Regions from separate parts of the Sphaerisporangium dianthi genome, predicted to be linked through region 3. Evidence: riboswitches for the same ligand, from Rfam matches in the RefSeq annotation. Region 3 holds a riboswitch; each other region holds the start of a gene.
What was found. Region 3 has a riboswitch for cyclic di-AMP ahead of ACFO60_RS22435 (hypothetical protein). Riboswitches for the same ligand answer to the same signal wherever they lie in the genome.
Positions count from the first base shown of each region.

Region 1: it holds a riboswitch for cyclic di-AMP, as region 3 does, so the genes downstream of both, ACFO60_RS15815 (C40 family peptidase) here and ACFO60_RS22435 (hypothetical protein) in region 3, are expected to answer to the same signal.
Region 2: it holds a riboswitch for cyclic di-AMP, as region 3 does, so the genes downstream of both, ACFO60_RS25295 (coiled-coil domain-containing protein) here and ACFO60_RS22435 (hypothetical protein) in region 3, are expected to answer to the same signal.
Region 4: it holds a riboswitch for cyclic di-AMP, as region 3 does, so the genes downstream of both, ACFO60_RS07860 (glycoside hydrolase family 25 protein) here and ACFO60_RS22435 (hypothetical protein) in region 3, are expected to answer to the same signal.

Region 1 is NZ_JBHSFP010000009.1:101,227-108,706, reverse strand. It holds gene ACFO60_RS15835 (C40 family peptidase) at 19-972, shown strand; gene ACFO60_RS15830 (hypothetical protein) at 1,367-1,825, shown strand; gene ACFO60_RS15825 (MFS transporter) at 1,983-3,344, opposite strand; gene ACFO60_RS15820 (ArsR/SmtB family transcription factor) at 3,588-4,163, opposite strand; cyclic di-AMP (ydaO/yuaA leader) riboswitch at 4,663-4,821, shown strand; gene ACFO60_RS15815 (C40 family peptidase) at 4,904-5,512, shown strand; gene ACFO60_RS15810 (hypothetical protein) at 5,834-6,658, shown strand; gene ACFO60_RS15805 (M48 family metallopeptidase) at 6,795-7,480, shown strand, end outside.
Region 2 is NZ_JBHSFP010000019.1:144,838-152,317, forward strand. It holds gene ACFO60_RS25290 (M50 family metallopeptidase) at 1-425, shown strand, start outside; gene ACFO60_RS25295 (coiled-coil domain-containing protein) at 679-1,599, opposite strand; cyclic di-AMP (ydaO/yuaA leader) riboswitch at 1,655-1,792, opposite strand; gene galT (galactose-1-phosphate uridylyltransferase) at 1,865-2,938, opposite strand; partial or broken gene ACFO60_RS25305 (DeoR/GlpR family DNA-binding transcription regulator) at 3,151-3,918, opposite strand; gene ACFO60_RS25310 (50S ribosomal protein bL37) at 4,119-4,196, shown strand; gene ACFO60_RS25315 (dihydrolipoyl dehydrogenase family protein) at 4,300-5,652, opposite strand; gene ACFO60_RS25320 (hypothetical protein) at 5,708-6,523, opposite strand; gene ACFO60_RS25325 (DUF418 domain-containing protein) at 6,690-7,480, shown strand, end outside.
Region 3 is NZ_JBHSFP010000016.1:48,399-55,878, reverse strand. It holds gene ACFO60_RS22445 (hypothetical protein) at 144-419, shown strand; gene ACFO60_RS22440 (OsmC family protein) at 450-848, shown strand; cyclic di-AMP (ydaO/yuaA leader) riboswitch at 1,511-1,645, shown strand; gene ACFO60_RS22435 (hypothetical protein) at 1,948-2,559, shown strand; tRNA gene ACFO60_RS22430 (tRNA-Lys) at 2,735-2,811, shown strand; gene ACFO60_RS22425 (hypothetical protein) at 3,056-3,406, shown strand; gene ACFO60_RS22420 (hypothetical protein) at 3,736-4,056, shown strand; gene ACFO60_RS22415 (AfsR/SARP family transcriptional regulator) at 4,260-7,283, opposite strand.
Region 4 is NZ_JBHSFP010000004.1:228-7,707, reverse strand. It holds gene ACFO60_RS07875 (STAS domain-containing protein) at 1-69, shown strand, start outside; gene ACFO60_RS07870 (PP2C family protein-serine/threonine phosphatase) at 92-1,267, opposite strand; gene ACFO60_RS07865 (substrate-binding domain-containing protein) at 1,567-1,848, opposite strand; cyclic di-AMP (ydaO/yuaA leader) riboswitch at 1,991-2,136, shown strand; gene ACFO60_RS07860 (glycoside hydrolase family 25 protein) at 2,149-2,919, shown strand; gene ACFO60_RS07855 (CehA/McbA family metallohydrolase) at 3,288-5,306, shown strand; gene ACFO60_RS07850 (extracellular catalytic domain type 1 short-chain-length polyhydroxyalkanoate depolymerase) at 5,511-6,902, opposite strand; partial or broken gene ACFO60_RS07845 (cellulose binding domain-containing protein) at 7,119-7,480, opposite strand, start outside.

The DNA.
Region 1 (7,480 bases), on a different contig from region 3:
ATCCGGGCGGTCGGGCGGATGTCTGTGGCCGCCGGTCTGGTCGTCGCCGTCATGGCGACCCAGACGAGTGGTGCCGAGGCCAAGCCGAAGCCGACCGTCGCGCAGGTCAAGGCGCGGCTCGCCAAGCTCGACAAGCAGGCCGACAAGGTGGTCGACCGTTACAACCTGGCCGGCGAGCAGTGGAAGAAGGCCAGGAAGGAGTACAACTCCCTCAACGGCCGCCTGAAGCAGGAGCTCGGCCGCGTCGACGAGCTGCGTCTCGGGCTGGTGTCGGTCGCGGTGAGCACCTACCAGTCGGGTGACGTCCTGTCCTGGTCGAACCTGATCACCCAGCCCGATCCCGAGTCGCTGCTGGCGGGGCTGGCGTCCATCGACCAGATGTCGACGGGCCGGTCGCGGACGATGACCGAGTACGAGCAGGCCACCCGCTCGCTCAAGGGGCAGCGCGACAAGGCCAAGGGCGCCTACGACAAGGCGATCAAGCTCCTGGACGACCTGCGCCGGCAGAAGAAGGACGTCGAGAAGCTGGTCGGAGAGCAAGAGCGGCTTCTGCGCCGCCTCAACGCCTACAACGCGGGCAATCCCAACAGCCCTGGCATCAAGTACACCGGGCCCGCCTCCGGCAACGCCCGCGCGGCGCTGCAGTTCGCCTTCGCCCAGGTGGGCAAGCCCTACCGCTATGGCGGCACCGGCCCGAGCGGGTGGGACTGCTCCGGGCTCACCCAGGCGTCCTGGCGGGCGGCCGGGGTCAGCCTGCCCCGCACCGCCGCCGAGCAGTACTCCTGGGGCGCCTCCCGCAGGGTCCCCCTGAATGCCCTGCAGCCCGGCGACCTGCTGTTCGCCGGCGGTCTCGGCCATGTCGGGATGTACGCCGGCGGCGGCAAGATGGTCCACGCGCCCCGCACCGGGGACGTCGTGAAGGTCGTGCCCCTCTCCAGCTACCGCGGCATCATCGGCGCCGTCCGCCCCTGAGCCCAGCCGGTCCCTCGACCGGCCGCCCAGCACGCCCAACCCGGTCGCTTGGCCCAACCGACCCTTGGCCCAACCGACCCTTGGCCCGGCCGGTTTCTCAGCGCGACCGGTCCCTTGCCGCGTATGGACTCGCTCCGCACCCGGCCGGCTCGCTCCGCGTCCGGCGGCGCGACCGCGCGGCGGGCCGCCGTCCCACCCCCATCCCGCCAGCGGGGGAAGCGGCCTGTTGACGATGGGTGAGACGTTCCAGCCTCCCACTTCGGCCGGTTTTCTTGTCGGTCGTCAAGCGCCGCTGCCAGTGTCGAGCCCGGCAGTCACCGGCGCCCCAGGGGGAATCGAAAGGCGTCCGGCGTCCGGCTGCCGCATCCATCGAATCCAGAAATGGAGAAGTCACATGCGCATGACTCTCGCCAAGCGCGCCTCGCTCGGGATCGTCGCGGCAGGCTCCCTTCTGCTCGCACCCGCCGCCGCCGCGTACGCTTCGGCTCCCGCGAAGGCGGCCGTCGCGGTCTCGTGTTCGGGGATGGTCAACCCGTCCGGGGCCACCGGCACCGGCACGGCCAAGTCGGCCGACCTGCCGGGCGGCGTCGACCTGCAGCTGCGCAGCGGCCGGATCAACAACGTCCAGTACGCGTGGCCGCGGCTGACCACCTCGCACAACGGCGACCGCCTCTGGATCGACATCTCGGGAAACAGCGGCAGGACCTGGACGCAGTGCGACCTGCGGACGCTGGACACCGGCCGCAACTACGGCAACGCGCTGAAGACCAGCAGCAGCAGCTCGGTCTGCATGCGGGCGGGCGCGCGTCCGGCGGGCGCCGCCGCCTCCTACCTGACCGACTGGTGGTGCTAGGCGCGCCGGACGCGCGCCCGCGTTCACGGGGCGGTGCTGTGATGTGACCACGGGGGCCTGAACCCCCGGCCGGGCAAGCGAGGCGCCGGCCAGGAGTTCAGCCGCACGCCCGGCCGGTTCTCCGGCCGGGCGTGTTCGCGTGTGGCCGCCCGTCCCTCTAAGGCAGGGACGGCGCGTCCGGGGCGGACGCAGAGGCCCCGGCGGCGGGGACGGACGGGGAGGCGGGGGAGGAGTCCGGGGCGGGGGAAGAAGGGAGGTCGCGGCGGCGCTTGAGCGGACCGGCCAGCAGGATCAGGCCCGTCAGGGCGAGCCCGGCCATGATGATCCACATCGACGCGCGGGTGCCGATGGCGCCGCCGAGCGCCCCGCCGAGGAGCGCGCCGAGGGGGATGGTGCCGTAGTTGACGAACTGCATGCTCACCGACACCCGTCCCATCAGACGCCGTGGCGTGTAGGTCTGGCGGAAGCTCGCCTTGATGACGTTGCCCGCGACCACGCCGGCGACGACGACGAACCCGCCGGCCACCGCCAGGGCCAGCCCGCCTCCCGGGTTCGCGAGCGGGATGAGCAGCCCGAACGGGGCCCCGAGCATCTCGCAGGCGATCATGGCGCGGGCGCTGCCGAAGCGCCGGCACAGATGTGCGGCGCCCGCCGCGCCGGCGACGCCGCCCAGGCTCATCGCGGCCATCAGCCCGCCCGCCACGCCGGGCGTCAGGCCGACGTCGCGCACCAGGAACACGACAAGGATGGCCTGGTAGCCCATCAGGCCGAGGTTGCTGGCCGCGCCGAAGACGGTGAGCACCCGCAGGTAGGGATCACGGGCCACGAACCGCAGGCCCTCGCCGATCTCCCGCCGAAGCGTCGTCGCCCGCCGCTCGCGCGCGGGCGGCGCCTCGCGGGTCCTGATGCCGAGCAGGCACAGGGCCGAGACCAGGAAGGTGGCGGCGTCGGCGAGCAGCCCGGTGACCGCGCCGAGCACCTGCGCGATGACGCCCGCCGCCCCCGGGCCCGCCACCTGGACGGCCGACTCGGCGCCCTGCAGCCTGGCGTTGCCCTCGGGAAGGTCGGCGGGGGCGACCACGGCCGGAAGGTAGACCTGGTAGGCGGTCTGGAAGAACACCTTGCAGGTGCCCGCGAGGAGCGCCACCGCGAGTAGCTGCCCGATGGTGAGCGCGCCCGCCCAGGCGGCGGCCGGGACGCTGAGGAACAGCAGGAGCGAGGCGGCGTCGCAGGCCAGCATGACGGGACGGCGGGGGAGACGGTCGATCCACGCCCCTGCGGGCAGGCCGATGATCACCCAGGGGATCCACGCCGCGGCGGCCAGGAGCGCCACCTCCAGCGTGCTCGCCCCGAGCGTGGTGACGGCGACGAGGGGGAGGGCGACGGAGGTGAGGGAGCTGCCGAAGCCACTGGTGGTCTCGCCGATCCACAGCAGCCGGAAGTCGCGCTCGCGCAGCAGTCCCCACCGCCGGCGCGGGAGCCCTGTCCCCGCCGGAGCCCGCGAGATGGCGGTGCTCATGACGGCCTCCAAGGGGCGAGGCCGCTCGTGACGGCGGCAAAGGGGGCGAGGCCGCTCATGACGGCCTCCAACGGGTCAGGCCGCTCATGACGGCCTCCGGGGGGTGAGGATCGCCCATGACGGCGGTCAAGGGGGTGAGGCCGCTCGTGACGGTCTCTGAGCGGTGATGTGACCCGTCCCGGCCGGAAGCGTGGGCGGGGATGGTGGAAGGCGGCAGGGCCACCGGCGAAGGAGCGCCCGTTCTCATGGCCGGCCCGGGACGCCGAAGGCGAAGACGAACACCGGGTCGCGCCGATGCCCGTCGTCGGGCACCTCGCGGGTGGCCCACCGGGCGAGGAGCTCCAGCAGCTCTCGCTCGAACCCGTGCAGCTCGCCGGGGGTGAGGCGCAGCCATTTGTCGGTGGAGAACGGGGCGTCCTGCCAGGCCCGCCGCTCTTCGTCGCTCGCGGCGTACCAGGCGCGGACCATGCTCACGTGGTGGTCGAGGTTGAGGGACGCGGCCGCGCTCGCGATCGCCGCGGTGGCCGGGTCGCCGTCGAAGTCGGACTCGGTCCAGCGCAGCTCGGCCGAGGCCAGCCGCCACCACCGTTCGCGGCGGTCGCGGGCCAGCTCAGGCGCCTCCTCGATGAGCTCGCCGGCGGCAAGGACGCGCAGGTGGTGGCTGGCGTTGGCGACGGCCTGCCCGGTGTGCTCGGCCAGCATGCTGGCGGTGCAGGGGCCGTAGACCTTCAGCGCGTCCATGAGCCGCCTCCTCGTGGGATGCGACAGGGCTGCCAGCACCCGCGAGTCGGTGATTCTTCGTACCTCTTCGTCGGCCATGGCCCCACCCTGGCACGTACAACGGGCATTGTGCAATGACTCTTGCGTAAGAATGATTGCTCAAGAATCCTCGCACGATGTCGTTCGCCGGAGGCCTGTCACTCGACGTCCCGGGATCGTGACGCGGTGTCATCGAACGGTGCGCACCGGCGGGCCGCGCCGGGGGCGCGCGTGGATCGTTCCTCCGCGAGATCGCCCGAACGGGTGTGACTGGTGTGACTTTTGTGACTCATGACAGGTCACGTTTCGGGGTGTGTGAGGGGAATCACATTCGGGTAACAGATGCGCTTGTTGTACAGGGGTTCCGTGATTCCTGAGGCGTTTATTTGATCTATGACTCTTTGTCACGGCTTTGCCTCAATTTGAGGTTCTGTGTAGCTTCTGGCCCGCGGCGAGCACGCCATGCCGTCGCGAACGAAGCCGGTCTCACCCGACCGGTCGCACTACCACAATCCAGCGGTCACCGTCGCCCGTTCAAGGTGTGAACCAGGCCCCAAGGGGCGGTGACCTGCCGAATCCGTGCGGCAAGGAGCGCGGAACCGGGGACCCAATTGATCCCTTAATCCGGATCAGGGGTGAATCGACGTCTATGGCGTCGTAGGGCTACTTCCATGCCCGAATCCGTCAGCTAACCCGGTAGGCATGAGTGGAAGAATCAAGGAGCGATCCTGTCCAGCACCACCAAAAACCCGCGTCTGTCGCGTATCGCCCGCTTCTCTCTAGGCGGTGTGGCGCTCACCATGACGGCCTCCGTGGGGGCGGTCGCGACGCAGGCGACGGCGGCTGACGCCGCCACGGCGGCCACTGCTCAGAGCCCTTCCGGGCCAGAGGCCGTCTACGGCCCGGCCGGGCTGATCGAGACCCCGAGCCTCACCGGGGCGGAGGAGTCCACCGGCTCCGCCGCGGTGAGCGAGGCGAGCGGCTCCGCCACCTCCAGCACCTCCAAGAGCAAGAAGACCGCGAAGGCGAGCCGGGCGGCCCGGCAGCGACTGAAGGCGCACACGGCCGTCGCGATCGCCAAGAAGCAGATCGGCGACCCCTACCGCTGGGGTGCCAGCGGCCCGGGGGCGTTCGACTGCTCCGGCCTGGTCTCCTACGCCTGGCGCAAGGCAGGTGTGAAACTGCCCCGCGTGGCCGCCGGCCAGTTCCGCTCGGTGCGCAAGAAGGTCTCCTGGAAGAACCTCAAGCCAGGCGACCTGATGTTCTTCTACGGGCTCGGCCACGTCGGCATGTACGTCGGGCACGGCAAGATGATCCACTCCCCGCACAGCGGCACGCGGGTGCGGATCGACAAGCTGTCCGGCTACCGCAAGGCGTCCTTCGTCGGAGCCGTCCGCCCGGCCGCCTGATCCTCGCGGTCCGCCCGGGCGGTCCGGGCCCCCTCGGGCCCGCCCGCGCCGGCCGTGAAGGCCCGTCCGTCCCTCCCCCTGAGGCGGACGGGCGCCGTGAAGGCCCGTCCGTCCCTCCTCCTGGGACGGACGGGCGGCCGTGAAAGCCCGTCCGTCCCTCCCCTGAGGCGGACGGGCGCCGTGAATGTCCCCTCCGCTCCACCCCCGAGGCGGATGGGACATTCGTGAAGGCCCCGTTCGCCCTCCCCAGGCGGACGGGGCCTTCGCGCGTCCGCGGTCGCGCCGATGTGGCCCCCGAGGACGAACAGGTAGATTGCCCGCATGCGCGTCGTGTGGCTCTGGGCCGTCCTGGCGGGGCTGCTGGCCGTGCTGACCGGTCCCCGCGCCATGGACGAGGACCTCGGGCGGCGGGCGCGGGCCCTGATCGGCGAGCATCCCGAGATCTGGTCCGGCGCGCGGACGTTCCCCGGCGAGCGCTCGCTCGTGGTCGGGGCGCCCGGGGCGGCCGTGGCCGATCTGGCCGATCTGGCGCGCCGGGCCGACCGTGCGAGCGCGCTCGTGGCCCGGGTCGTGGGCCCGGTGCGCCCGCTGGTCCTGGTGCCCGCGACCACCGCGCAGGCGGCCGTGCTCGCCGCTCCCGCGTCCGTGAACGGCCTGGCGGCGGTGGCGGGAGCCGACCGCGTGATCGTCGAGCCGCGGTCGTTCGCCCGGCTCAGCGGCGTCGGGCGCGACGTCGTCCTCGCCCACGAGATCACTCACATCGCCACAGGGGCGGCGCTCGACGGGGGCACGCCCAAGTGGCTGGTGGAGGGCTTCGCCGACTACGTGGGCTATCGCGACGCCGGCGTCCCGGCGCGCCGCGCCGCCGCCGAGCTGGCCGGCGAGGTGCGCGCCGGGCGGCTGCCCGTGGCGCTTCCCGGCCGCGACGCGTTCGCCGCCGGCTCCGCGCGCCTGGCCCAGGCCTACGAGGAGGCCTGGCTCGCCTGCCGGTATGTCGCGGGGCGCTTCGGCGAGCGCGCCCTTTCGACCCTCTACCGTGAGTCCAGGGGCGGGGACGTGCGGGCGGCGCTGTCCCGTACGCTCCGCATGAGCCCCGCGGAGTTCACCGCCGCCTGGCGCGAGTACGTCCGGGACCAGCTCGGGTGATCGCGGCGGGCGGGCGGCGCACAGGCCCGCGGAGCGTGCCGGGCCGCGGGGCCCGGTGAGGGGCGCCCTCCGGGCCGGGGACGGCGCCGTGGCGGCGCAGGGGAGAGCATGAACCTTGAGTGACGGGGCTGATCGCGTGGCGGAGCTGACCGAGGGCACGCGCACGGGCCCGGGGCCGCGCGCGGCGGGCGCCGCCCTGGTCGTGCTGGGCGTGGCGCTGGGCGTCGTGGTCGCCGTCACCACGCCGTGGCGCCCGCTGCCCGCCTCCGCCCCGGCCGTCGTGCCCGACCCGGCGCGTGATTTCTCCCCGGCGCAGATCGCGCGCGCCGACGCCTTCGACGCCGCCGTCAACGTGCCGGCGTACCTGTCGCTGGCGGTGACGCTCGCCGTCGCCGGCGTGCTGGTCCTGACCCCCGCCGGCGCGTGGGTGGTGGGCCGCGTGAAGGGGCCGTGGTGGCTGCGCGCCCTGCTCGGCGTCGTCGGCCTGTCCGCCGTCAGCCTGGCGCTCAAGTGGCCGCTCGGGATGTGGTACGAGACGCGGCTGCGCCAGTACGGCCTGTCCACCCAGCGCTGGCCCGAGTGGTCGGCCGACAGGCTCAAGAGCTTCGCCGTCCAGACCGTGCTCGTCGCGATCATGGTGGTCGCGGTCGTCTGGCTGGCCCGCCGCGGCCCGCGCCGCTGGTGGGCGCCCGCGGCGGCCGGGGCGTTCCTGCTCACCGTGGCCGCGTCGTTCGTCTACCCGCTCGTCGTGGAGCCGCTGTTCAACGACTTCACCCCGCTCCCCGCCGGGCGGCTGCGCTCGGACCTGATCGCCATGGCGAG
Region 2 (7,480 bases), on a different contig from region 3:
CCCTCGCTCACATGCCGCAGAAGCTCGTCGGCGTCTGGCAGGCGGCGTTCGGCGGCGCCGAGCGCGCCCTGGACAGCCCGCAGAGCGTCGTCGGCGCCGGGCGCCTGGGCGGTCAGATCGCCGCCTCGGCCATCCCGCTGGAGAACAAGGTCGCCGGGTTCATCCAGCTCCTGGCCGGGTTCAACCTCGCGGTCGGCATGTTCAACCTGATCCCGCTGCTGCCGCTGGACGGCGGCCAGATCGCCGGCGGCCTCTGGGAGGGCGTCAAGCGCGGGTACGCCCGGGTGCGCCGCCGTCCGACGCCGGGTCACGTGGACATCGCCAAGCTGCTGCCGCTGACGTACGCGATGGCGATCGTCCTGGTGGTCATGGGCACCCTGCTCATCTACGCCGACATCGTCAACCCCATCCGCCTGCCCGGCTGACCGTCCCGGCCGCTCGTCGCGGCGGGCGGAGGGTCACGGAAGTCGCACCTCCAGGCGTGTACCGCAGTGGAACTTTCACTCCGAGCGGCCGGCCGGCCGCTCGGGCGGACCCTCGGCTCCGACGCCTCGACCGGCGTGCATCGCGTTCAGACGGTCGCCCCACCAGGGCGAACGGCATCTTCACGGGTGGCGAACAGCAGACCAGATGCTATAAGGGTGACGAACAGCAGACCAGATGCCATTCGCCACCCTTCTAGTACATCGAGATGTGCACGTGGTCGAAGTGGTTGGCCGTGACGCCGCCACGGTTCTCCATCGCCCGCCAGCCGGGGAAGCCGAGGTTGTAGATCCGCTGCCGGTAGATCACGTACTTCACGCCCAGCTTGCCGCCGTTCTTGATGGCCCAGGCGGCGACCTGCTCGCCCAGCGCGGCGCCGGCGGCCGAGGGCAACGCCCCGCCGGAGCTGAGCATGAAGTCGCACGCCCGGCCCAGCGGGTGCTCCCCGCTGTCCTCGGCGCGGTAGCAGCCGACGGGGAAGTGCAACGGGAAGTGACTCTTGACCTCGGCGCGCATCAGCCGGGTCCGGGGGGTGATGTTGTCGCCGCCGGTGGGCAGTTCGGGGGCCCAGGTGCCGTTCGCCCGCTTGCCGGGGGCGACGGGGACGAGCCGGTCCAGTTTGTCCTTGATCTCGGCGATCAGCTTCTCGGCGTCCTTGCGCTGCGCGGTCACCTCGATGACGTCGTCGCCCAGGCGGTCGGTGAGCGAGGCCGCGTCGTCGGCGGCCTTCTTACGGGCGTCGCGCGCCGCCGTGTACCGGCCGATCTTCGCGGTCTGCTCGGCCTGCAACTGCTCGAGCATCGCGGCGCCGCCGAAGCCGGGGGACAGGAGCTCCCGCATCATGCCGAGGCCGCTGCCCGCCTGGTAGCGAAGCTGGGCGATGTCGCCGACCTGACCCTCTGACGCGGTGAGCTCGCTCTCGGCGGTCTTCAGCCGCTCGCGCGCCGTCTTCTCGTCCGCCTTGGCCTTGGCGACCGCGACGCGCTTGGCGTTGTAGGCGGAGATCAGTTTGTCGACCCGCTTGCCGAGCGAGGCCAGCTGCGCCTTGAGCTGTTTCTCGGTGGGTTTGGGGGCGGCGTTCCCCGCCGTGGACGGGCCGAGCACGAGAGCGGCCATGATCAGAGCGCAGACGGCCACGGAACCGTGGCGACCGTAGGTCGGGGGCAGAGCCCACTCCTCTCCATCTGCCGACCGGGTTAGCTGACGGGTTCGGGCCGGAGATGCCCTACCACATGCGTGGATTCACCCCAAGGAACCGATGGGTCCCCGGTTCCCAGGCGGGGCACCTGGGATTAGGCGGACCGGCCGTTACGGTCGGTGTTTGAAGGATGGTAGTGGTAGATCCGTATTTATGGCGACCCGGCGGCCCACGTGCGCGAAGTCACGGTTGTGAGCGCAGCATCCGGGCGGCCTCCTCGGGCAGCACGTCGTTGACGAAGGCCCCCATCGCCGACTCCGACCCGGCCAGATACTTCAGCTTCTGCGCCGCCCGCCGGATGCTGAAGAGCTGCAGATGCAGGTAGGCCAGGTCGCGCCCGGTGCGCACCGGCGCCTGGTGCCAGGCCGCGACATACGGCATCTTGACCCCGAACAGGCCGTCCAGCCGCCGCAGCACGTCGGTGTACAGCGGGCCGAAGGCCGCGCGTTCATCGGCGTCCAGCTCGCGCAGGTCCGCGGCCTTGCGGTTGAGATAGACGTGCACCTCGAACGGCCATCGCGCCGCCACGGGGACGAACGCCGTCCAGTGCTCGTTCGACGCGACGACGCGCGTCTCGGCCTTGCGCTCGGCGGCGAGCACGTCCGCGAACAGATCGCCACCCGTGCGCTCCCTGTAGCGAGCGGCCGAGTCCAGCATCTGCCGCGTGCGCGGCGTCACGTACGGATAGGCGTAGATCTGGCCGTGCGGGTGGGCGAGCGTGATGCCGATCTCCGCGCCGCGGTTCTCGAAGGGGAACACCTGCTCCACACCGGGCAGGCGAGAGAGGTGCTCGGTGCGGTCGGCCAGCGCCAGCAGCACCAGATCGACCTGCTCGGGCGAGAGCCGCGAGAAGGAGGAGTCGTGGTCCGCGGTGAAGCACACCACCTCGGTGCGGCCGACGCCGGGCCGCACCTCGCTCAGGCCACCCATGTCCTCGTAGTGGCCGAGGTTGAAGCTGAAGGACGGGAAGCGGTTCTCGAACACCGCGACGTCGTAGTCCGAGGCGGGGATCTCGGTCGGACGGCCCGGCCGGGAGGGACACAGAGGGCACTCGTCGGCGGGCGGCAGGAACGTGCGGGTCTGCCGGTGCCCGGCGATCGCGATCCACTCGTCCATCACCGGGTCGTACCGCAGCTCCGAGGCCGTGGGACGCGGGGGCAGCTCCCGGGTGTCGGCCGCGCCGCGGTCGGCGTCGTCGCGGCGGTCGAAGTAGACGAGCTCCCGCCCGTCGGCGAGCTGTGTGACGGTCCGCTTCACCGGGCCACCTCCTGTCCGGCGGCCGTCCGGGCCGCCCGTTCCGTTCCGGCGGCCCGCGCCGCTTCTTCTGTTCCGGCGGCCCGCGCCGCTGGTTCTGTTCCGTCGACGGATCGCGCCGCGTGCGTCGTCGCAGCGGCGGACACCGCCGCCCGTCCCGCTCGTATGGGGTCATGCGCCGCGGCGGCCGCCGTCTGGAGCGTCGTCACGGCCGGGTCGGCCAGGATCAGCGCGCCGGCCTGGTCCGACAGCGCCGATCGCGCCTCCTCGGGCAGGCCGGTGTCGCTGATCACCACGTGGGCCTCCTCCAGGCCGGCGATCCTGCTGATGCCGACGGTGCCCCACTTGGTGTGATCGGCCAGGACGACGAGCTGCTGCGCCGCCGCGACCAGCTCGCGGTCGGTCTCCGCCTCCAGGATGTTGGGCGTGGTGAACCCCGCCCTGACGTTCATGCCGTGCACGCCGAGCATCAGCGTGTCGACGTTGAGCGCGCGGATGGCCGACACGGCGACCGGGCCCACCAGAGCGTCCGACGGCGTGCGCAGCCCTCCGGTGAGCACGACGGTCTGGTCGGCACGCCCCGCCCGGTGGAAGACGTCGGCGACGTGCACGGAGTTGGTGATGACCGTCAGGTGCGGGACGTCGGCGAGGTGGTGGGCGAGGGTCCAGGTCGTCGTGCCCGCCGACAGCGCGACCGAGCTGCCCGGGCGCACCAGTTCGGCGGCCCGGCGGGCGATGGCCTCCTTCTCGGCCTGCTGGCGCACCGACTTGGCCGCGAAGCCCGGCTCCTCTGTCGACCCGGCGCCGGTGGCGGTCGCGCCGCCGTGCACCTTGTCGACCAGCCCGCGCTCGGCCAGGGTTTCAAGGTCGCGGCGGATCGTCATGTCCGACACTCCGAGCTCGCGCACCAGGTCGGCGACCCGCACCGCGCCGTTCCTGCGCACGCGCTCGAGGATCGCCTGCTGCCGTTGCTGAGCCAGCATCCCCTCACCTCTCCACCAGATTCCATCAAAATACTACATATTCTCACCCTGATGGTGTTGGAACATGGGGGAGTGGCCGGCTGAGCCACGAGGTCGCGGGGCGGGTGAAACCCATGGTGTCTCATCGACGTTTGGGCCTTGTACCGGCCCCGGCGCGGATGCATGGTGGGAGCACGATCCGTATCCCGTGGGAGGCCGAGATGGCGAGACGCGCGCGCAAGAGCCGGGCCCGTAAGAAGAGGAAGGCCAACCACGGCAAGCGGCCCGTCTCCCGCTGACCGCTGACCGCTGACCGCTGACCTCTGATCCTTGACCGGCTGACCCGGCCGCCGGCCCGGCCTCAGCCTTCGCGAGCCTTCGCGGGGCCGCCGCCGAGGGGCGTCACAAGAGGCGCAGGGTGTCCTCTATCGCCCGGTGGAAGGTCGGATAGGCGTAGACCATGCTCGCGAGCCCGTCGATCGGCACCCGCGCGTGCACGGCCAGCGTCAGCAGGCCGAGCACCTCACCGCCGGCCGGGCCCGCGACGGTCGCCCCGACCAGGAAACGGTCGTCGGCCACCAGCTTGACCAGCCCCTCGGCCCGGTGGATCCAGCCCCGCGCCGAGGAGGACAGCGAGGTGACGGCCGTGCGCACGGCGATGCCGCGCTCGCGCGCCTGCCGTTCGGTCAACCCCACCGCGCCCACCTCGGGGTCGGTGAAGGTCACCCGCGGCACCGCCCGGTAGTCCGCCGCGGGCGCCCGCTCGCCCAGGATGTCGGCGAGCGCGATGCGCGCCTGGTACATGGCGACGTGGGTGAAGGCGCCCTTGCCCGTCACGTCGCCGAGCGCCCACACGCCCTCGGCGGCCCGCATGCGCTCGTCCACCTCGATCGCGTGCGCCGACTCGTCCAGCCCGACGGCGCCCACGCCGATCGCCGCGAGGTCGGAGCGCCGCCCGGTGGCGACCAGCAGCCGCTCGGCCCGGTGGCTGCCGTCCTCGGTCATCACGGTGAAGGCGGCGCCGTGGTGGTCCACCCGGGTCACCTGGGTGTCCGTGCGGACCGTCATCCCCTCATCGGAGAAGATCCTGGCGACCAGCTCGCCGACCTCGGGTTCCTCGGGCGGCAGCAGGTGGCCGGCGACCTCGAGGACGGTGACCTCGGCGCCGAAACGGCGGAACACCTGGGCGAGCTCGACGCCGACCGTGCCGCCGCCGATGACGACGAGCGACTCGGGCGCCCGCTCGGCCTCGATCGCCTCGCGGTTGGTCCAGTACGGGGTGCCGCCGAGCCCGGCGATCGCCGGCACGGCCGGCTGCGAGCCGGTGGAGACGACGATGCCGCGGCGGGCGCGGAGCACGCGCCTGCCGTCGACCGTGACCTCGCCGGGGGCGGTGATGCGACCGCGGCCCCGCACGAGGGTGCCGCCCTTGTCGTGGAAGCGGTCGGCGGCGACCTTGTCGTCCCAGTTGTCGGTGGCCTCCTCGCGGATCCGCCGGGCCACGGGCGCCCAGTCGGGGACCACGGTCGCCTCGCCCGCCATGGACGGTATGCGCCTGCCCTCGGCGAGCAGATCGGCCGCGCGGACCATCATCTTGGACGGGACGCACCCCCAGTAAGGGCACTCGCCGCCCACCAGGCGCGCCTCGACACCGGCGACGGCCAGCCCGGCCTCGGCGAGACGCCCCGCGACCTCCTCGCCGCCCGGCCCGAGCCCAAGGACGACGACGTCGAACTCTTCCGCTTCCCCAGCCATGGCCTTCCCCTGCCCCGTCCCCTCCCGCCGACACGGACCCCACCAAGATCTTCCATCAGGAGCAGACCCTGTGCCTGCGCACCCCGAATCCCACCCATCGGCACACGGGATCGTCGTCGTCATCGAAGGTGCCGCCATCGTCCGCGCACGCGCCGTTGATCACGGTGCCGCTGCACGTGGTGACCGTCGGCCCCGAGTCGTCGTCCTCCTGCGTCTCGTCTTCGTCCCCGGCATCCAGCGTCCCGTCCTCGTCGATGGCGATGTCCGAGCCGAGGCCGCCTTTGCCCCGGGCACGGTAGACGAAGCCGTCCGGCTCCCAGAAAGAGCCGTACTCCGCCGTCTTCCCAGGCGCCGGCACGTGATCGTCGATGCCGATGTAGTACCAGGCGAAACCGTGCTCCTCGTCCACGCACGGGCGGTCCCCGACCCGTACGCGCGACGGCTTCCTCACGCAGATCTGGACGGCGTCCCAATCGTCGTCGATGGCGATCTTGGAGCCGATGCCGCCCTTCGCGCCCGCTCGGTGCTCATCGCCCTCAGGACGCTTGAACGACCCGCCCCGCGCCTTGCCGCCCACCGGTGGGACGCGCTTGGAGAACGCCAGGAAATACCACCGGAATCTGGGCCGCGCGTTGTCGCACGCCCGATAGCCGGCGCGGACGCGGGTGCGCCACGCGACGCAGATCTGGATGTAGGAAGGCGGCGCCTGCTCTTCGTCCTCTTCCTCCTCTCCCTGTCCGGCGGGCGGCACCGTGTGCGCCACTCCCTGGGACGCGGCGTCGCCGGACTCCTGTGCACCGGACGCGGAGCACGCGGTCAGTGCCAGGGCGAGCGCGGCGAGGGAGCAAAGGGACCGGACATTGGAGATCAAGGAAGCCTCGATTCGCCGGGGGGAGGTGTGCTGGTCAACGAAGAGCCGCCGCGGCGGGTTCCGTCCGCGCCCGTGCGGTGAACCGGCCGGAAGTACGGTCAGGCTTGCCGCGAACGCTACTTTCGACCGATCCGGTGCCGAAACGGGGGCCGCAGAATTACGGCTCATGCCACATGAAACGCTCCCCCCGGCGCCGGAGGCCACCGGATCGGGGCACCTCCCTAGCACCATCTCCGACCGGCCGCGCATCGCCGCGCTGGACGTGCTGCGCGGGTTCGCCTTATGCGGGATTCTGCTGGCCAACGTCAAGCCGATCGCCCACATGCTCCACACCGTGCGATCCACGGAGCCCGTGGTGGTGGCGGGCCCGGACGACGCCTGGCTGGGGCTGGGGTTGTTCGTCGACCAGCGTTTCTTCCCGATCTTCTCCCTGCTGTTCGGCATCGGCTTCTCGCTGCTGCTCTCGTCCGCAGCACGAAAGGAGCCGCGTCCACGGGTGCTCCTGCTGCGCCGGCTCCTGGCGCTGCTCGCCCTCGGCCTGGCCCACATGTTCTTGCTGTGGCGGGGCGACATCCTGACCATCTACGCCGTCATCGGCCTGCTGGTGCTGCTGCCCTCGACCTGGCTGCCGCGCTGGGCGGTCGCGGGCCTCGCCGCCGTCCTCATCGTGACGCCGCTGATCTTCGGCGACAACCACGTGGCGCTGGTACCAGGGCTGTTCCTGCTCGGTTCGGCGCTGACCCGGTACGGCGTGATCGACCGCATCGAACGCTCCGCCCGCGTCCCGGCCGTGCTGGGCCTGGTCTTCGCCGCGGCGGCCGTGCCCGCCGTGTGGCTGCAGGTAGGGACGCGGGGCGACGACGCCCACTTCAACACCTGGTTCGCCCTCGCCGGGCTGCTCATCGCAGGCGTGTATGTGTGCGCCCTGCTGCTCCTGCTCAGAACGCCGCTCGCTCC
Region 3 (7,480 bases):
GTGGACGGCGGTTTCCCGTTCTCCGGCACGCGGGGCGGCGGGCACCGGGAGAGGGGGGTCCGAAGAGCAAGGTGATCGTCGGAGGCGTTGGATGTGCATATCCCCGTGATCGGGGGGAAATGCCTACAAGGGGGTGAGCCCGTATGGACCAGGACGAGCTGCAGGCGCTGTCGCCCAGGGAGCTGCACGACAGGGCGGTGCGCTACGCGGTCACGCACGGCGACCTCGGCTTCCTGTGGGACCTTCTCAAGGTGATCCCGGCGGCCGAGGCCGCGAGCGGTCACGCCGACGAGACGGCCAACGACCTCAGCCGGGTGTCGGCCTTGCTGAGCGACGCCATGGCCTCCGGCGAGGGGGAACTCGGCGAAGCGCTGCGCCCGGTGTACCTCGCCTACCTGTCCAAGCACCCCGACGCCTGAGGGTCCCCGGCCCGCTCTTAGGCTCCAGGCATGACATCGGTGAACGTTGAGCGTACTGAGACCGGCTTCGTGGCCCGCAACGGCCGCGGGGCCGAGGTCGCCATGGGCAGCGGCGACGAAGAAGGCGTCTTCACCCCGGTAGAGCTGTTGCTCGCCGCGGTGGGCGGGTGCAACATCGTGACCGTCGAGCCGCTCACCGCCAAGCGCGGCCACCGGCTCGTGCGGCTGGCGATGACGGTCCAGGCGGAGAAGATCGAGCCCACGCTGCTCGGGCCGGTCACGATCACCTACGACGTCGAACTGCCCGAGGGCGACGCCGAGGCGGACGAGGTCTTCCGCGCCGTCGCGCATCGAGTGCACGAGCGGCACTGCACCGTCAGCCGGTCGCTGCAGAAGGGCACCGAGGTCACCGTCGAACTACCCGATTAGCCGCCCGGGCCGCCGGGTCATCCCGTACCCGGTCATGCCCGCGACTTAGACCGAATCTATACCGTGCGATGACGAGCGCCTCAGGCCCCGGTATGTAGTGTTAAGGCAGGTCAAGGGGGATGCGACCCGCGCCCGGAAGGGCGCAGCGAAGCTTTCACCAAAAGGACGCGGTGGGGGACCGCGTCCGTACAGCGGGACCGCCCGATGCGTTTGGGGGAAGGCATCGGCGCTGGACCGTGAGAGATCGGGGCCGGACAGGCGGGGGACTGTCCGGCCCCGACTCATGTCCACCCCCACCCCCGGGCATCCGCTCTCATGGCACGAGCCGAGCCCGCTCTCGGGGTACGAAGCCCCAATGCCTGTCGTGCTGGTGCCGGCGCCGCTTCCTTTGCCAATGAGGGGCCTTTACCCAAGAGGGCTCGATGGGCCGGGTGAAGAGAGATGTGACGCCCCATTCTCACCTTGAGTCACAGCAGTCACATGCGTATGGCCTTGATGGCTCCCGCTGGGGTGAATTGCCCGATATGTTGGTGTTCATGCCCGATAGGTAGATCTTCTAATGCTTTGTAGACACTTCGTTTGCTTTGTCCTGACTTGACCGGTAACGTCTTCTACCAGAACGGACGGTGACCTGGTCTTCAGCAGGAAGGCCGCCGACCGAACGTCGAGTCCCACCGGGCCTACCGGCCCACGGGAACCGGGGACCCATGTCCTTTGGGGTGAATCCGCGCGAGCGGTAGGGCGAACTCCACGCCCGAACCCGTCAGCTAACTCGGTAGACGTCATTGGAGAGGAGACTCGAGTGGACACACCGCCCCACTCCGTCCTCCGGGCGACCCTAGACCCGGATCTTGCCGTCAGAAGCGGCACACAAGTCGGCTTGTAACCAGCCGACCGGGCGATTCGCAGCAGCCTTGCGACGCGGTGGCCTCGACGCCACCTGCCCGACCGACCCACGTAAGAAGCGCTCGCGCAGCGGTAGACCATGCCCTTGTCGCCCCACTAGCGACTGCGAACGCTTCCTCTCCCGGCGCCGAACCCTCTTGACCGAACTCGGAGCCCGGGTCCCTTGTCTTCTGATGAAAGATCCTGCCCTCCCATGTCTTTTTTCACGAACACCCCCAAATATCGCGTGGTTTGCAGCGTCGTCGGTGCGGCGATCGTCTGCACCGCAGTGGCCGGCACGACCACGGCCCACGCCGCCAGCTCGCCTGAGCGCAGCAAGGACGGCGTCGCCGCCGCCACCACCCAGCGGGTCATGTTGAAGGGCTCGACGAAGGCCTCCTACTTCTGGGACGACTCCTCCGGCCGCGCCGGTGACACCGGTCTGCCGGCCATCGGCAAGCCGATGCAGAAGGGCCTGTTCGCCAGCCCGAGCTGGCCGCTCGGCACCGAAGGCTATGTGGTCTACAACGGCAAGAAGGCGCCGTTCTTCATCGGCGACCGCGGCCCTGGCATCCCCTCCCAGAGCGGCGTCATGCTCGACATGGACGGCAAGACGTTCGCCGAACTGACCGGCGGCGACTTCAACGACTCCAGCCTGATGGTGACGGGCTTCGGCGCCGGCCACATCAAGGTCGACTACGTCATCACCAAGTGGGGCAAGGGCCCGGGCAAGAAGAACGCCCCGGTCCCGTTCTCCGACGGAGCCTGGGGCGTCTACGACCGCGACCCCGCCGAGCCCACCCTGGCGCTCGTCTCCGCCCCCTGATCCTCAGCTTGATCCACAGCTTGTCCCCTCGGCGCACATCCAGGCCGGCCGGAGCCCTGTGCTCCGGCGCCTCCCCGGGGAATGGGCGTGCCGGTGCTTCCCCCTGGTACCGGCACGCCGACCTCCCGCCGATGTGCGTAGCTTCGCCGGGACTGCTAAAGTCGCCGTAGTTGATGCGCCGCTAGCTCAGTTGGTTAGAGCAGCTGACTCTTAATCAGCGGGTCCGGGGTTCGAGTCCCTGGCGGCGCACCACGGTCAACACCGATGACCTGGGCATCCTCCCTACGGGGAGGGTGCCCACAGTCATTTCCGGCCCTCGCCGCATGGGCCCTGCGACCACGTGCGCGGCAAGGTCCCCCACCGCGTGCGCATGAGGGCGCCGCCGAGGCCCGAGCCCGGAACGTCACTGCCTCCGCGATCGGTGGGTAGCAGACCCGGGAAGACGGCGGCCCGCGCCGTGAGGGCGGGCGCCGCGGACCGGAGAGCGGAGAGAGCCATGACGGTGAAGCTGAACAAGAAGGCGTACGACCACGCGAAGAGCCTGGCGAAGGACAAGCAGTTCAAGCTTGACGAGATGGGCGACTGGAGCGAGCACCAGCCGTCGACCGACCAGGAGAACGCGTTTATCGAGAAGCACGGCATGGACGAGTACGCCAAGTGGCATCTGGGCGTGGACGACGAGCAGGACGAGTCGAACAAGGGCCGGTACAAGTTCCCCTTCGGGGACTTCAAGAAGGCCCACCGGTGCGGTGTCATCGCGGTGAAGATGCGGGCGGCGCAGAGGGACTACGACGACATCGAGAAGGCGGCCGACCACCTGAAGGACATGCTCGACGAGTTGATGTGACCCGGTGTCCCCGCGCGCGGGACGCCCTGGGCGTGCCGGGCGTCCATGGCGCGCGGGGCGTCGGCGCGGCCGGGTGCGGCGTGCGGCGGGCGAGGGACGCCCGCAGGCGCCGGTCCTCTTCCGACGATTCGGGCATATCGGGAAATACTGCCCGCATTGTCATAATAAGATGTTAAATGCGCCCCAAGACGTCCTTATCCTCGTTTGTCGGGTTGGGGCCCTGGAGAGATCTCGGGTGGGCAGATTCTGAACGAGTCGCCTCAGGGGTTCACCTCCTCGCGGAGACGAATTCCTTTATCGGGGCGACCCGACGTCAAGGGGGAAACGCGATGCCCGCCATCAAGAAATACGCCGCGACGCTCGCTGTAACGGCCGCGCTCACCGGAGGTCTCGTCGGCCTGAGCGCCACGACGGCCACCAGCGCGTCCGCGTCCGCCGCCGTCACCGCCGGCGGTGACTGGGACGGCGGCCACCACGGCAAGTGGGGCGGCGGCCACGGCGGCTACGGGGGCCACCACGGCAAGTGGGGCGGCGGCCACGGCCACGGATACGGCCACGGATCCGGCTACGGCTACGGCTACGGCCTGGACGACCTGGACGGATTCGGATTCGGATTCCCCCTCTGGGAGCTCACCGGCAGCTGGTGGTGACCGCGCTCCGGTGAATTCGCTCCAGGGCATTTCCATCGGTATCAAGCAGGCGGACGGCATTTCCGCGCCTGGGGCGTACCGCTGCCGTCGCTTCCTGGAGAGCTGACGGCGGGTGAAGTCGAACAGCGCCGGAGCCCTCGGATGACCGGGGGCTCCGGTGCTGTTTCGCGGTGCGCGAGCCGGCTAGGGTCCGCGAGGCCGTGCTAGGTGCGGGCGGTGGAGGGGAGCTCCAGGGCGCGGAGCCTGGCGCGGACCGGGGCGGCGCCGGGGTGGCCGAGCTCGTCCAGGCCGGCCAGCGCCTCGCGCAGGGCGTCGCGTGCCTGCTCCGCGCGGCCGGCCGACAGGTGGGTGTCGCTCAGGCGGGTGAGGGTGTCGCTCTCGGCGTAGCGGACGCCGAGGCGCCGGTAGAGCTCCAGGGCGCTCTGGTAGCTGGCGGTGGCCTCCTCGTAGCGGCCGAGGTGGTGCAGGGCGTAGCCGAGGCTGTCGAGCGTGTCGGCCTGGCCGTAGAGGTCTCCGAGCTCCTCCAGCAGGGCGAGCGCGCGCCGGCAGTGGGCCAGGGCCCGCTCGTGGCGGCCGAGCAGGGCGTGGTACCAGCCGACCGCGTTGAGCGAGGCGGCCTGCCCCGGCCGGTGGCCCGCGGCCTGGAAGAGGTCGTAAGCCTGCTGGGCGTGGACGAGCGCGCCCTCGTATCTCTCCCGCAGTTCCAGCACCCAGCTGAGGTTGCGGTGGGTGTGCGCCTGGGCGACGCCGTCCCCGGCGCTCGCGAACAGTTCCAGCGCGCGGTCCAGGTGGAGCATCGCCTCGTCGTGACGGCCCAGGTCGGCGGAGGCTCGGGCGAGACCGCGATGGGCGTGCGCCATGCCGGTCCTGTCGCCGATCCGCTGCGCGGCCTTGAGCGCGACGCGGTGCGAGGCGGCGAGGTCGTGCCAGTGCCCTCGCCGGCCGAGGAAGTGCGCGATGGCCCAGGCCAGCCGCCAGGCGGACGCGTCCAGACCGGTGTCCGCGGCCGAACCGATGACGGCCAGCAGTACGGCATGCTCGGTGGTGAGCCAGTCCGAGGCCTGTTCGGGGTCGGCGAGGTCGTCGGGGAAGACCCCGGGCACGGGCGGTGGCAGAGGGATCGCGTCGCGATGGCTGGAGAACAGCCGGGCCGCCCGGTACGCCGAGTGCAGATAGTGGTCCACCATGCGCTGGACCGCCGCCCGCCGTCCGGACTCGCTGTCCTCGGCCTGGCCGCGGTCGGCCGCGTACGCGCGCAGCAGGTCGTGGCCGCCGTAGCGGCCGGGGACGTGTTCGGTGAGCAGGTGGGCGCGGGTCAGCTCGGCCAGCAGGGGACGGGTACGGCGGACGGGCAGTCCCACCAGCGCGGCGGCGGCCGAGGCGCTGACGTCCGGGCCCGGATGCAGGGCGAGCAGGCGGAACAGCTTCGCGGCGGGCGGCGTGAGCGCGCGGTAGGAGCAGGAGAACACCGCCCCGACGTCCGCGCCGTCGGCGCCTGTGAAGGCGTCGAGGCTGCCGTGGGCCGCGCGCAGTTCGGCGGCGATGGCCGCGAGAGAGAACCCCGGGTTGGTCAGCGCCCGCGCCGAGGCGACGGCCAGCGCGATGGGCAGCCTGGCGCACAGCGCGGCGATCTCCCGCACCGCCGCGGGCTCCGCCCTGACCCGGTCCGCGCCGAGCCGCAGCGAGAGGAACTCGTGCGCCTCGGCGTCGGACAGCAGATCCAGGGTCAGCGGGCGGGCGCCTTCGCCGGCCACCAGGCCCGACAGCTGGTTACGACTGGTGACGACGGCCAGGCAGCCGGGCGCGGCCGGCAGAAGCGGCCGGGCCTGCCCCGAGTCGCGGGCGTTGTCGAGCAGCACCAGCACCCGCCGGTCGGCCAGCAGGCTGCGGTACAGCGCGGCCCGGGCGTCCAGACCAGGGGGAACCTCCCGCGTGGGGACGCCGAGCGCGCTGAGGAAGGCGCGCAGAGCCTCGGCCGGATCCAGGGGACCCGCCGGGTCGAACCCGCGCAGGTCGACGTACAGCTGGCCGTCGGGGAACCGGTGGGCCACCTGGTGAGCCCAGTGCACGGCGAGCGTGGTCTTGCCGACGCCCGCCATGCCGCCGATCGCGCTGATCACCACGGCCGCCGCCGGGTCGTTCCCGTCCGGCAGCAGTGCGAGCACCTGGGCGAGCTCCTCGCGCCGCCCGGCGAACGCCGGCAGATCCGCCGGCAACTGCGCGGGCCGCACCCGGCCCGCCGTCGCGGTCCCCGCCGGCTCCGCGGTCTCTGACGGCCTCACATTCCCTGACGGCTCCGCGGTCCCCGCCGGCCTCACATTCCCTGACGGCCTCGCGGTCCCTGTGGGGTCTGGGGTCCGCGAGGGTTCCGCGGCTCCGGACGGTCGCGGGGCTCCGGCCGGTCCGGTGTTCTCCGCTGGTGGCGCGGTCTCGGCCGGCGCGGGAGGGGGTGGCTCGGGCGCGGTTTCCCCGAGCACCTGATCGTGGGCGGCGCGCATCTCCGGCCCGGGCCCGATGCCGAGGGACTCGTCCAGCCGCGAGTACATCGCCCGGTAGACGGCGAGCGCTCCCGCGCGGTGGCCGGTGGCCGCGAGGGCGAGCAGCAGGCGCGTGTGCAACGGCTCGTCGAACGGGTTCGCCCCCGCGGCCTGCTGGAGCAGCGGCACGAGCCGGGTCACGGTCCTGGCCCGCAGCGCGGTGTCGGCCGCCTCCTTGAGGACCTCCAGGTACTCCTGGTCCAGGGCCGCGAACAGCGGGCGAGCCCGTATCTCCTCGGAGATCCCGTCGGCGGCCGGTCCGCGCCACAGCTCCAGCGCTTCCACGAACAGCCGCACGCTCGCCGGGGCATCGCCGGCCGTCCCGCGCCGTGCCCGGTCGACGAGGGCGCGGAACCGGAGCAGATCCAGCGCGCCGGCGTCCAGATCGAGCCGGTAGCCGCCGCCGCTGCGCACCAGCCACCTGCCGACCGCCCTGCGCGGCAGATCGGGCTCCAGCAGCCGGCGGAGCGCCCCGATGTGCCGCTGGACGACGTTGACCGCGCTCTCCGGCGGGTCCTGCCCCCACAGGACGTCGACGATCTCGGCCAGACCGGTAGGACGGCCGACGCGGGCGAGCAGCACGGCGAGCACCGCGCGCTGGCGCGGCGGCCCGAGATTCAGCTCCGCCCCGTCCCGCCAGCCCAGTACCGGCCCGAGTACGGCGAACCGCACGGGCCCGGTGGGCGTCATTTCCGACTCCACAGGCACATACCCCCGAGGTCCGCGCCCGCCGACGATCATCAGGGGACGCGGTCACGTACATCGCCTCAGTTAAGTATGAGAGATTTATCGACTTATCTGTACATAACAACCTTCGGTCGCTATTTCGCCGGATACGGCCTGAGGCCGGCGTCCGAGGCGGCCGGGCTGATGATCGATAAGTGTGG
Region 4 (7,480 bases), on a different contig from region 3:
CAGCAGACGCTCGCGGTGGCGCGCGCCACGCTCCTCGCCCGCCAGGGCGTCCGGCGCGCTGTGTCGTGATCCCGCCCGCGGCGGGCGCCGTTCAACCGATGGTCATCTTGTCGGCGGCGGGGCCCTGCCATTCGGCCAGCAGCACCGTGGCGTCGTCCTGGAGCTGCCGTCCGTGGTAGTCCAGCACGCTGTGGACCAGGCGGCGCAGGGTCTCGGGGACCGGCAGGCCCGCGGCGTTGTGGCGGATGATGAAGTCGGTGAAGCGCGTCAGGCCGAACTCGCGGCCGTGCGGGCCGCGGGCTTCGGTGATCCCGTCGGTGTAGAGCAGCAGCCGGTCACCCGGCTGCAGTTGCTCGCGGCACAGAGTGGCGGGCAGGCCGAGATCGAGGCCCATGGGGTGCGCGGGCGGGCAGTGCAGGTTGGTGGTCCAGCGACCGCCCCGGATCACCACCGGCGGGTGATGGCCGCGGTTGACCCAGGTCAGCATTCCGGTGGAGAGGTCCAGTTCGGCCATGATCGCGGTGACGAACCGGGTGCCCCGGCCGAACTCCTGTATCAAGGTGCGTTCGATCGCCTCGCCGGTCTCTATCAGGTCGGCGCCCTGGCGGCGGTTGTTGCGGCAGGCGGCGACCGCCAGGGAGGCGGTGAGCCCGGCGGAGACGTCGTGGCCCATGGCGTCGAATACCGCCAGGTACACCTTGTCGTCGGCGATGGCGTAGTCGAAGGCGTCCCCGCCGACCTCGTAGGCCGGCTCCAGGGCGGCGCTGATGACCACCTGCTCGCACGCGAAGGCCAGCGGCGGCATCAGGTTCCACTGCATCTCGGCGGCCACGTGCATCGGCCGGGTGCGCACCAGCCGGGCGAAGGAATCGCTGTGGGAGCGCTTGCTCACCACCAGCAACGCGATCAGCGACGCCAGGGCCCGCATGTCGTCCTGCGACGCGTGGTGGGCGTCGGCGATCGATATCCGCAGCACTCCGAGCCGTTCTGTGCCGTCCAGCAGCGGCACCCAGTAATGACCAGGGCCGCCGTCGTCGCCGGACGGCTCCAGGATGCGCGTCTCCCGGAAGGCCCGGCCCGCCGCCGTCGTGTCGATGCGCAGCTCGTCCGCCTCGGGGCCCGCGCCCTCGCCGGCATTGTCGCCGCGCCCGGTGCACAGGCGCAGCACGTCCTGCTGCAGGTCGACGAGGTAGATCAGCACGTCGCTCAGCCCGGCGTACCCCGCGTGTTCGTGGACCAGGTAAGGCACGCCCTCGAAGGCGGTCACGTGACTGGCTTCGAGTATCCCGGCGAGCATTCGCGCCGTTCCGGCCTCTACCACGTTTCCGGCCACATGGGACCACCCGCATCTCTCGACGACCTTGCACTACCCTCGCCCCGATGACCGGTGACCGGCCGGCGGTTCGCGATTCGAACGCCGAATCCTCCTGCGGGCCAGGAAGACGGGCGGCGCGCGCCGTGCGGACGGATCCGACCTGACGCGGCACGCGCCACATACCCCTCAGCGGCGGCCGAAACCCCGGCCCGTCGTAGATACTCCTTTGCCGGCGACGCCCTCGGCCGAGATCACCTGCTGGGAGCCGTGGTGCTCTCCCGGACGATCAGATCGGTGGTCAGAATGAGGCGGCTGTGCGGCAGGGGTTCGCCGCCGGCGAGTGCGATCACCATGGACGCGGCGGCCCGGCCCATCTCGCCGAGCGGCTGGCGGACGGTGGTGAGCGGAGGGGGCACCCACCGCGCCGGCGTCAGGTCGTCGAATCCGACCACGCTGACGTCGCCGGGAACCTTCAGAGAGTGGTGGGTCGCGTCATCGCCGCAGGCGGGCCCCAGGCGGCGGCGGTATCCCAAGGAGAGTTTTGTCTGATTTGCACCGTTATGGGGTTTGGTGTACCTTTGTGGATAGCGGCATACGTGACCATGGCCTGCGCTGTCGGGTCCGTTGCCGGTTCGTTGCCCAGATCGCGCGTGCCCGGGGAGCAGCCCCGATGAGGATACGCGCTCGCTGAATCCGCACTCGCGGAGCCGGGGAACCAATCTTTCCAGGGTGTATCGGAGCGCCGGCCCCAAGGGCCCGCCCGCAGGGCCTTTCTCGCCTGAACCCGTCAGTTGACCCGGTAAGCGGCATGGAAGCTAGGAGCCAATCTCTACATGCCCTCTCGTCGGCTTGCCTCGATCGCCCGCTCCCTCGGTAACCACGTCGGCCTCTCCGGCGACCGCCTCCGCGCGGCCGTCGCAGGTGTGGCCCTGGCCGCGTCCGCCGCCACGGCGACCGTCGTCCTGACCGGCCCGGCGGACGCCGCCGCGCCCGCCGCCGCGCCCGCCGCCGCGCACGCCGACTCGGTCCACACCTACGGCCAGGACGTCTCCTCCTACGAGTCGGATCACGACTGGAACGCCAGCCCGGCCCAGTTCGGCATCATCAAGGCCACCGAGGGCCTGACCTTCCGCGACTCCTCCTTCGCCCGCCACTGGCAGGAACTGGCGAAGAAGGGCATCGTCCGCGGCGCCTACCACTACGGCCATCCCGGCGACGACCCCATCGCCGAGGCCGACCACTTCCTGTCGGTGGTGAACGCCCAGCCCGGCAAGCGCGGCGACCTGCTGGTGCTGGACCTGGAGACGGCTGACGGTCAGTCCGTCGAGCATGTCAACACCTGGGCCAAGACCTGGCTGGCCCATGTGAAGGCCAAGACCGGCATCACCCCGCTGTTCTACAGCGGCTGGAACTTCGCCGACACCTACGGCCACGGCCTTCAGGCCTACCCCCTGTGGGTGGCCTACTACGGCAGGGCGCAGGGGGACGTCACGCCGCCCGCCGACTGGAAGACCTGGACCATCCACCAGTACACCGACGTCCCGATCGACCAGAACGTCTCTTCGCTGACCCCCGGCCAGCTGCGCGCCCTCGGCCGCCGCTGAGGGGCGGGCAGGCCTGGCGGACGCCCGTTCGCGCGGGATCGCGCCGGATTCGGAATGATGCCGGCGGCGGCGTGATCGTCGCCGGCGAGTCCACCGTAGAGATCAAATTCGAACCTGTGTACGAGTCTGTGGAAACTGTGGATAACTCCGCCGGCCCCGGCCCGGACTCGTCGCTCTCGCCCTCGCCCGCCACCGGCGGGTCGCCGCCCGAGGCCTGATGCGGCAGGCCGGTCTGTGGGTGCTTTATCCGCCTATTCAGAGAAACGATCCGAGATGGGAAGAAACCTCACCCGCCTCGGGTTCCTCCGGACCGGAAGCCTTCCGCCGGTGTGACCATTACGGCACAACGGGGATCACGGGAGGGCCGAATGAGTGACGATCCGATGCTTCCAGAGGCCGTGGCCAAGGCGCTGGAGAGGTACCGCGAGGCGCTCGCCGAGCACGGGATGAGCTGGGGCGAGCCCCCGATCGCCTACGTCAGGTCGATGAGCCCGTCGCGGTTCGTCGACGACGAGGCGTTCTTCCGGGCCGCCGCGGGCCGGGTGCGAGCCGAGCATCCGGACAGCAGCGACGCCGAGCGCGAAATCCTGGTGCGCGAGCTGGACTTCGACGAGGTGCTCAGAGACGCGCTCGACGAGGAACCGCCCGAGGGACTGGCCGTGCTGCGGCTCACGCCGTCGGGCCACCGGCTGGACGGCCGGCCGCGCATCGTGCTCGAACCCGGCGGCGGAGCGCTCCCGCTGACGCTGCTGATCGACAACGGCCGCGCGGCCGAGGCCGAGGTCGGCGTCGGCGGCCAGGTGTACCGCGTCGCCCCCGGCGGGGCACGGCTGGTCGAGACGGACACCGCCACCGGCGTCACCGCCGGCGCGGAGCGGGTCGATCTGTCCGGCCTGACCCGCCTCGCCCCACGGGCACGGCTCCGGGTGCGCGCAGGGTTCCCCTGCCGATGGAGCGTGTGGAGCGCCGGCGGCCAGGGCTGGCACCCCGACGGCGGCCCGGCGAGATACGACCATCACGGCCTGCCGTACTTCCACGGCGACGACATCGTGCTCGACGTGCCCGCCGAGCCGCTGACGGTCCGGGCGGCGCGGGGGATGGAGTACGACTTCGCGCAGACGACCGTCACCCCCCACGGCGAGACCCTGGTCGAGCTGACACCGGCGCGACTGTACGACGCGGCGGCCAAGGGCTGGTACGGCGGGGACCTGCACGTGCACCTCAACTTCGTCGGCGACCTCGTGGCGACGCCGGCGACGGCGGCGGCCATGCAGCACGGCGAGGACCTGCACGTGCTCAACCTGCTCGCCGCGAACGTCTCCGGCCACCGCGTCTTCGACCAGGAGGCCCTGGAGCACTGGGCGGGCGAGGACCTGCCGTGGTCGGACGCGACCCACGTCGCCCGAATGGGCGTCGAGTACCGCAACGACCTGCTCGGGCACCTGCACGCCTTCGGGATGACCGCCCCGCCGGGCCGGTACCACAGCGGGTTCGCCGGCGCCGCCGACTGGCCGCCGACCAGCGCGGCGTGCGAGGAGCTCCGCGGCCTCGGCGCCGTCGTCGGCTACGCCCACGCCTTCCACTCGCCCGTCGAGACGCCCGAGGACGTCATCGGCTTCGGGGGGCCGCAGTGCTCGGCGCGGATGGCGGTGGTCGACGCCGCGCTCGGCCTGGTCGACAGCATGGAGGTGCTGCACTTCTCCTCTGCCGCCGGATCATCGGCGGTGTACAGGCGGCTGCTCGGCGCGGGCCATCGGCTGGCCGCCGTCGCGGGCACCGACTCGATGCTGTCGTTCACCCGCCAGCGGGTGGAGACGGTGACGAACCCGCTGGGCTGGGAGCGGACCTACGCCAGGGTGGACGGCCCGCTGACCGCCGCCTCCTACGCCGAGGCGGTACGGCGCGGGCGCACGTTCGCCACCACGGGGCCGTTCGTCGAGCTCGCCGTGGACGGCCACGAGCCGGGGGACACGATCGACCGCGCCCCCGGAGACCGGGTGAGGGTCACGGTACGGGTCATCGGCCCGGAGGTGGAGCGGCTGACGATCCGCACGGCGGACGGCGTGCTGGCCGAGGGGCCGCCCGGCGAGATCACGGCCGAACTCGTCGTCGGCGCGCCGACCTACGTCGTCGCCCTCGCCGAGGGCGCCCCCCACCCACGATCGCTGTTCGCCGAGGTCTTCGCGCACACCAGCCCGGTCTACGTGGACGTTCGCGGCCGGCGGGTGGCCCGCGCCGAGGACCTCCGCTGGTGCCTCGAATGGCTCGACCGGCTGGAGCGGCTGATCCGGGAACGGGCGCGGCTGGACAGCGAGGAGCAACTCGGCGACTACCTCCGCCTGATCGACGAGGCCAGAGACGTCCACGCCGCCCGGCTGCGCGCCTGACCGGCGGCCGTCCGAACCGCCCTGCCGGAGGGCCGTCGCCGGCCACGCGAAAGGAGGCAGGTCCTGGTCGCTCGGCGAGCGGCCAGGACCTGCCCTTCTTGTCTCCCCTCGGAGACGGCCATCGGCGTGGTGGTGTCAGGCGTCCGGTTCGCGGCCGCCTGCGTCGACGGCGTCCGGACGCCGCAGACCGAGGATCCTGGCTCGTCAGGAGAGAGTGCAGGCGGCTCCGTTGAGGGTGAAGGCGGCGGGCTCGGCGGTGTTGCCGGTGTGGTTGGCCTGGAACCCGATGGTGGTGGAGGCCCCGGGCGCCAGTGAGCCGTTGTAGTCGACGTTCTTCGCCGTGACCTGCCCGCTGGTCGGGGCGTAGGAGGCACTCCACCCGGAGGTGATGGTCTGTCCGCCGGGGAGGGTGAAGACCAGTGACCAGCCGTTGACGGGGGAGGAGCCGGTGTTGGTGATGATGATGTTCTCCGTCAACCCGGTGTTCCAGGCGTTGACGGTGGCACTGACGGCGCAGGCTCCCCCGCCGGGTGTCGGCGTCGGCGTGGGCGTGGGAGTCGGTGTCGGAGTAGGCGTGGGAGTCGGTGTCGGAGTAGGCGTGGGGGTCGGCGTCGGGGTGGGGGTGGGTGTGGGGGTGGGAGTGGGTGTCGGTGTGGGAGTGGGCGTGCTGCCGTCGAGGCCGAGGAAGGCGATGGCGTAGGCGAGCATGCCGGTCATCGGCAGGTCATGGCCGACACCGCTGACGCTGACCCCCTCGATGGTGGCCTGCGTTCCGGTGGTCCCGTACCGGGTGCGCGTCCAGTTCGACTGTGGACGGTCGGTGGAGGCCGGGGTCTGGCTCAGCCCGTGCAGGTTGGTCCACTGCTTGATCTCCTCGCCGAAGTTCGGGTAGGCGAGGGTGGTGTCGGTGGTGCCGTGCCACAGTTGTATCCGGGGATAGCGGCCGGTGTATCCGGGGTACATGGCGCGGGCCTGGTCGCCCCATTGCTGGGCGGTCTTGATGAGGTTCCCTCCGGAGCACTGGCTGTTCCACAGCGATCCGTTGGTGGTGGCGAAGCAGCCTGCGGGCACGCCGGAGAAGGCCGAGGCGGCCGAGAACACGTCGGGGTACTGGGCGGCGAGCACGTTGGTCATCATCGCGCCGGAGGAGAAGCCGCTGACCACGATGCGTCCGGGGTCGACGTTGTAGCGCTGCCGGGCGTAGGAGACCATCGACATGATGCCGGTGGAGTCGCCGCCGCCGTTGCGCTTGAGCGCGTTCGAGGTGGAGACGTCGAAGCACTTCTCGCTGCGGGTGGCTTCGGGGAGCACGATGACGTACCCGTACCGGTCGGCCGCGGTGACGTAGTCCTTGCCGTTCCAGCCGAAGATCGAGCTGGCCGAACCGCCGCAATAGTGCACCAGCACCAGCAGCGCCGGTCGTGCCGCGACCCGGTCCGGCACGTAGATGTACATGTTCAGGTTCGTCGGGTTGGTACCGAAGCCGGTGACCCGGGTCAGCGACGCGGCCTCGACGGGCCGGGTCCCGAAGAACATGCTCACGACCGCCAGGGACGCGATGGCGGCGGCAAGAACGGCTCTGAGCCTTCGTTTCACGCCAGATCCTTTCGTCGCGGAGAGATCCGCGGTGGTTCGCCGGGTGAGGACCGGCTGTCGCCGGTGCGGTCGTCTTCCCATGACGTTCGCGGCCGGCTCCCCCGCGGAGTTCGCGGGGGAGCCGGCCAGGCCGCCAGGGCGGCGGGTCCACGACGCCGATCTCGCCAGCACCGGTGGACTCCCGGTGCGGTCATCGGCCTCCGTGGACCGGGTGTGTCAGCTCGCGGAGCAGGTCAGCACCGGCACGCTGTTGGTGCCGTTCCAGGTGCCGAGGAATCCGAACTGCGCACTGGCACGGGCGCCCAGGGCGCCGTTGTAGTCGACGTTGCGGGCGGTGACCTGGGATCCGCTGGAGCTGATCGTGGTGCTCCAGCTCTGGGTGACCGTCTGGCCGTTGCCGAACTGCCAGTTGACCGTCCACGAGGAGATGGCCGAGTCGCCTGCCGTGACCGTCACCGTGGCCTGGAAGCCGCCTCCCCACTGCCCGGCTATCGCATAGGCGGCCGAACACGACTTGCCTCCCGGCGTGGGAGTCGGGGTCGGGGTGGGAGTCGGCGTCGGGGTCGGCGTCGGGGTCG